DNA from 2 places in the Exiguobacterium sp. EA-TM-5 genome. Region 1 is predicted to be linked to the other one. Evidence: riboswitches for the same ligand, from Rfam matches in the RefSeq annotation. Region 1 holds a riboswitch; the other holds the start of a gene.
The links. A riboswitch is a leader RNA that binds a small molecule or an ion and turns the genes downstream of it on or off. The one in region 1 is predicted to bind S-adenosylmethionine.
Positions count from the first base shown of each region.

Region 1 (3,418 bases):
TTCGAGCGTTCAGAATAGATTTCTTCATACGTATCCAACCAAGATGTGATGGCGATATCATGAATACGTCCTGCATCAGCTGGAATTGCTTCGCGTATTTCCATAATCGGAACCCCCCTTTTTATTCGTACGGATTGACTCATGTACTTTTACCCTCTTCTAGAAAAAACATTCGTCTCCTGCAAAGTTCCGTGGAAACAAAAAAGTCCGGAAACCCTTTAAGGATTTCCGGACGTATTGCTTATGCGAAGCGTTTTGCTTGTTCTTCAAGAACTGCCGCTTTATCTGTTTGCTCCCATGGAAGCTCAACATCTGTACGACCGAAGTGACCGTATGCAGCTGTTTGACGATAGATCGGACGACGGAGATCAAGCATGTTGATGATTCCAGCCGGACGAAGATCGAAGTTTTCAGCAATCAATTCGACGAGTTGTGCTTCAGGAAGTTTTCCTGTGCCGAATGTATCAACCGCGATTGATACTGGGTGTGCGACACCGATTGCGTATGCGAGTTGAACTTCTGCTTTGTCTGCAAGACCTGCAGCAACGAGGTTCTTCGCGACGTAACGTGCTGCGTATGCAGCTGAACGGTCGACTTTTGTTGGATCTTTACCAGAGAATGCTCCACCGCCGTGGCGTGCGTATCCACCATACGTATCAACGATGATCTTACGACCCGTTAATCCAGCATCTCCTTGTGGTCCGCCGATGACGAAACGACCAGTTGGGTTGATGAAGAATTTCGTTGCTGCGTCGATGTATTCAGCCGGGATGACTGGTGTGATGACGTGTTCTTTCAAGTCAGCTTGGATTTGCTCAAGCGTGACTTCTTCCGCGTGTTGTGTCGAGATGACGATCGTATCGACACGAACCGGCTCGTTGTTCTCGTTGTATTCGACCGTGACTTGTGTTTTTCCGTCCGGACGAAGGTAGTCGAGTTGACCGTTTTTACGCACTTCTGCCAAACGGCGTGCGAGACGGTGCGAAAGTGAGATTGGAAGTGGCATGAGTTCGGGTGTTTCTTTCGTTGCATAACCGAACATGAGACCTTGGTCTCCTGCACCGATTGCATCGATTTCTGCATCAGACATGCTACCTTCACGTGCTTCAAGCGCTTGGTCGACACCAAGAGCGATGTCTGCTGATTGCTCATCGATTGATGTCAATACAGCACACGTATCTGCGTCGAAACCATATTTCGCGCGTGTGTAGCCGATTTCACGAATCGTTTCACGAACGACTTTTGGAATGTCGACGTAAGTTGATGTCGTGATCTCACCTGCAACGAGAACGAGACCTGTTGTAACAGAAGTTTCTGCTGCAACACGTGCGTTTGGATCCGCTGCGAGGATTGCATCGAGAATTGAATCCGAAATTTGGTCACAGATTTTATCTGGATGACCTTCAGTGACTGACTCCGACGTGAATAGTCGGCGATTAAGGTTTGTCATGTATGACCCTCCCAAAAAAGAATTTGACGGTGTACTCATTTCCCCTAGTTGAGTGGGACGGTAAAATGAAAAAAACCTTTCCAAGTCCAAAAAATGGTCAGGGAAAGGTTGTGCGTTCTTCCTTTACCCTCTTATCGTTCGAAGTGTTTACTTCGCTTCAGGAGAGCACCTTTTCCCTCATTAATATATGAATTAATGTAGGACGGTTGCCGGGTTTCTTCGGGCCTTGTTCCCTCCACCTGCTCAGAATAAGAGTATCCGTTACGAATTACATGATATAAAGTTGTACCTACTCTGTCAAGCAAGGTTTCAAATTCTAGTCGAAACTTTTTGTAAGAGATGTTAAACTGTTAATGCTGAAAGCGTTTCCAGATAAATAGAAATCAGCATCAGAAAATGATTGCTCTCTCTTTAGTATGTCATATATAATGAATGTGTCATACTAAATGCAGTGAGCCAAAACCAACGTAGGGGAAAGGTGGGGTCAGGATGCCGATGACGGTCCTGAATATCGAAGAACTACTCAAGAAAGAGCATGTGTTCAAACAACTATCTGTTGCTGAACTTGTCGAACATGCGATTCGAAACGAAGAAGGTGTCCTTGCTGAGAACGGCGCATTATCTGTAGAAACGGGGAAATTTACAGGTCGTTCACCAAAAGATAAGTTCATCGTCCGTGATTCTTCCTGCGAGTCTCACATTGATTGGGGTCATGTTAACCAACCAATGGATGGAGATAAATTTGAACAATTGTTACAAAAGGTTCTTCGTTACATGAACGAAGCCGATCAGCTCTACTACACAGAAGCTGCTGCTGGTGCAGATACGCACTTCACCCTTCCGGTTCGTGTGCTCACACAATACGCTTGGCATAACCTCTTTGCCAAACAACTCTTTTTACGCGAATATCCTGAAGTGGCTGCCTTCGAACCGTTTACGGTCGTCTACGCACCACATTTCAAGGCAGATCCTGCCGTTGATGGAACGAACTCTGAGACGTTCATCGCGATGTCGTTCGAACACCGGATCGTCTTGATCGGTGGAACGGAGTATGCCGGCGAAATCAAAAAATCAATCTTTTCCGTCATGAACTACCTCTTACCACAAGAGAACGTTCTTTCGATGCACTGTTCGGCAAACGTTGGACACGAAGGAGACGTCGCTTTGTTCTTCGGTCTATCCGGTACTGGTAAGACCACCCTTTCCGCTGATGATAGCCGCCAATTGATTGGTGACGATGAGCATGGTTGGTCACACGATGGCGTCTTCAACATCGAAGGTGGGTGTTATGCGAAGACGGTTAACCTGTCGCGTGAAAAAGAACCACAAATCTTTGACGCGATCCGCTTCGGAACAGTCCTTGAAAACGTCGTGCTCGATGAAGCCCGTCATCCTGATTACGATGACACATCGTTGACGGAAAATACACGTGCCGCTTATCCGATCACGGCGATCGATAACATCGCTGTTCCATCACGCGCTGGTCATCCAAAGACAATCGTCTTCTTGACGGCTGATGCGTACGGTGTCTTGCCTCCGATCAGTAAATTGACGAAAGAACAAGCGATGTATCACTTCCTCTCAGGTTATACATCAAAACTCGCTGGGACAGAACGTGGTGTCACGGAGCCAGAAGCAACATTCTCGACGTGCTTCGGTTCACCGTTCCTTCCACTCATGCCTGAAAAATATGCAACGATGCTTGGGGAATTGATTGATCGTCACGGTGTTACCGTCTATCTCGTCAACACTGGCTGGACAGGTGGTGCTTATGGAACAGGCAGTCGAATGAAACTATCGTATACACGCACGATGGTCAATGCTGCTGTCAATGGCACGCTTGCAACGATTCCGACTGAAGAACACCCAATCTTCGGACTTCATATGCCTCTTGAAGTTCCAGGTGTTCCAAGTGAATTACTCAACCCTGTACGCGTCTGGTCAAACTCCGACGAGTACAACACACAA
Region 1 covers NZ_CM132670.1:1,242,098-1,245,515, reverse strand. Annotated here, with positions in the region: gene ACV3PA_RS06430 (GNAT family N-acetyltransferase) at 1-104, opposite strand, end outside; gene metK (methionine adenosyltransferase) at 242-1,450, opposite strand; SAM riboswitch class I at 1,579-1,705, opposite strand; gene pckA (phosphoenolpyruvate carboxykinase (ATP)) at 1,940-3,418, shown strand, end outside.

Region 2 (3,418 bases), 1.2 Mb from region 1:
TCCGTCGATTTCGACGGGTTCGTCTCTTCTTATCGCAAAACGTCAGAATGTCATCTCGACGTATTTCGTCACTTGTCGATCCATCAAGTATAATTCAATCTGTTCACGGTATGCTTTATAGTGGTCGGATGCGATATGCGCTTCGAGCGCCTCTTCGTCACGATACACTTCATACAACATGAACTGATGCTCATCCTCGATTGATTGATGCAAGGAATAGCGCAAGCACCCTTCTTCTTTTTGTGCGGCATGATAAACCGTTTCTAGAATCGGGAAGACTTGATCCGCGAGACCTGCTTTGATCGTAAGTACAGCGTTAACGACGATTTCTCCCATGTTTTATGATCCCCTTTCGTGATTACCTGTATCTGTACCCCTTTTCACGAAAAGACACACGTCAAAGGAGCTTGAAGATGCAAACTCAACTTTTTGAAGCACTTGAACAATTCGAACCAACAATGATCGCGTTACGCCGTGATTTCCACCGGCATCCGGAACTTTCTTTTCAGGAAGTCCGCACACCAGAGCGGATTGCCGCCTTTTACGCAGAATGTGGCATTCCTCATCAAACAGCCGTCGGAGGTCGTGGGGTCGTCGCGACGATCGAAGGCAAACAACCTGGTCCGACGATTGCTATCCGCGCCGATTTTGACGCCTTACCCCTTCAAGAAGAGACGACACTCGCTTTCCGGTCAATTCATCCTGGTGTCATGCATGCTTGTGGACACGATGGTCATACAGCAATGGTGATGGCTCTTGCTGCTACCCTTTATCCGTTACGTGCTCAATTGCAAGGAACGATTCGAATCATCCACCAGCATGGTGAAGAGGTCTTCCCTGGTGGCGCAATCCAAATGATTGAAGCTGGCGTCCTCGAAGGGGTCGATGCGATTTTTGCGACACATCTTGAAAATGATTTACCCGTTGGCACGATTGGTTTTCGGGAAGGACATACACTATGTGCCATCGACGAATTCGAAATCATCGTCCACGGTCAAGGTGGGCATGCCCAAGCACCGCACAAAACAAAAGATGCGCTCGTCGCCGGTGCGCAGCTTGTTTGTAACTTACAACACCTCGTCAGCCGACGGGTCGATCCGTTTGAGCCTGCTGTTCTCGCAATTGGTTCTTTCCATGCAGGAACGGCTCCAAATATCGTCACGGGTGAGGCACGCATCGTCGGCGAAATCCGCACGTTCAACGAGACACTGCGGCATCAGCTTCGACAAGAAGTCGATCTTGTCGCTAAAACGACGTGTGCTGGCATCGGTGCTTCGTATTCGATTGACTTCACGACGGGTTACCCGGCGCTTTGGAATCACCCGGACGAGACAAAACTCGTCCAAGAGGCCGCTTCTTTCTTACCGGAAGCATCTGTTCGAGCACTCACACCGATGATGGCGGCAGACGACTTCGCACATTATCTAACGCATGTCCCGGGAAGTTACTTCTTTACCGGCTCCGGATATACGGACGGTCGCGTCAATTATCCACAACATCATCCGCAGTACGAGATTAACGAACAGGCGTTACTGATTGGTGCAAAAACACTCGGAGCGACCGTTTTACGTGCCTTGAATCCTAAGGATTGACTTTATTTCTTATGAAATGGTATCATCACAACAATGATAACGAATGACATCAACTTCATATACCCTTATCAAGAGTGGACCGAGAGATCTGGATCGATGACGTCCCAGCAACCTGCGCATAGCAAGGTGCTACGACCAGCAAAGCGAAAGCTTTGGTTGATAAAAAGCGGCGACTCCTTTTGCAACCAAGCGAAGGAGTCGTTTTCGTTTTCTCGCTGTCAGACATACAATGGGGATTTCCCACGGAGAGGAAGAGACAGATGGAAAAAGCAACATTTGCAGGTGGATGTTTTTGGTGCATGGTGACACCATTTGAAGAATTACCAGGAATCGAGGGAATCGTATCAGGTTACATGGGCGGACACGTCGATAACCCGACATACGAGCAAGTAAAAACAGGAACGACAGGACATCTTGAAGTCGTTCAAATCACGTTTGATCCGAGCCTGTTCCCGTACGAGCGTTTACTTGAACTCTACTGGCCACAAACGGATCCGACGGATGCAGAAGGTCAATTCCAAGATCGCGGCACGCAGTACGCGCCAGCAATCTTCTATCATACGGATGCGCAGCATGAAGCAGCAATCGCTTCTCGTGACGCTCTTGCCGCAAGTAATCGTTTTAAACAACCAATCGTAACGCGGATCGATGCCGCTTCTGAATTTTATCCAGCGGAAGAGTACCACCAAGACTTCCATAAGAAAAATCCAGAACACTACAAAAAAGATCGTGCTGCCTCTGGTCGTGATGCCTTCATTGAACAGGAATGGAAAGATACGACGACGGTTTAATCGTCTCGAACCGAAGAAACAGCTGAAACTGACTTCAAACATTTCGCTTGTTCTCACACCTACTTTTATAGGATGGGAATCAGCGAGTATGTCAATGGAGTCAGTTTTTGTGTTCAGAGAAACCTTTACATAAATTTGTAATCGTTTACAAAAAGGGCATTTTGTTTTACGGTTAATAAAAGTTAACCGGTTAAAAAGGAGATGATTGGATGGAACAAAAAGCGATTCATATATTAGAAAGCTATGAACAGTTAAAGGTGATCAGCGATCCGTTACGAACAAAAATCCTCATGTTTCTCGTCGAACAGCCACATACGGTACACCAGTTAGCTCATTTACTGACATTATCACGCGCAAAAGTGCTCTATCACGTGCGGGAACTTGAAAAGCATGATTTGATTCGCCTCGTTCGAACAGAAGAACAAGGTGGCAATCTATTGAAATACTATCAAGCGATCGCTCGAGGATACATTCCTGCTGATCATCTTCTGAACTTCGTCGAGACGAAAGAGGCAACCCGACAATCGTATCTTGAGGTACTGGACCGGGCAAAAACACGCGTCCTCACCGCTCCGACAACTGCTTTTTCTCCCGTGTCTTCAAACGTCGAAGACTGGATGAGCTTATCGCTCCAAAAAGAACTTACGATGTCTGAAGCCGACTTTCAACGCTTTGCTACAAAGTATCGTGCTTTATTAGAAGCGTTTACACAATCTCCACCTGACGAAAAAGATCGAAAACACTTTTACATCATGACGACCGCCTTTGCGATTGATAAACCACTGTTTGAGAACGACGACGTCTAATCTGGAGGTATATGATGCTACATGTTGAAATGAATACGGAACAATCCCTATTTAAAAATCGCGCCTTTTTGTTTTTATGGGGATCCGGCATGTGCTCCGCCTTTTCCCTCTCAACCTATCTGTTTGTTGAACAATGGTATGTCATCCATACGTTAAACCAGGCATCCTTTCTCGGACTCGTCCTAATGGCTACCTTGTTACCTCGTATTTTTTTGATGTTGTTCGGTGG
Region 2 covers NZ_CM132670.1:40,147-43,564, forward strand. Annotated here, with positions in the region: gene ACV3PA_RS00190 (putative quinol monooxygenase) at 43-336, opposite strand; gene ACV3PA_RS00195 (M20 metallopeptidase family protein) at 414-1,592, shown strand; SAM riboswitch class I at 1,655-1,758, shown strand; gene msrA (peptide-methionine (S)-S-oxide reductase MsrA) at 1,853-2,383, shown strand; gene ACV3PA_RS00205 (ArsR family transcriptional regulator) at 2,593-3,189, shown strand; gene ACV3PA_RS00210 (MFS transporter) at 3,219-3,418, shown strand, end outside.
Region 2: linked by a shared signal. The riboswitch ahead of msrA (peptide-methionine (S)-S-oxide reductase MsrA) and the one ahead of metK (methionine adenosyltransferase) in region 1 are both predicted to bind S-adenosylmethionine.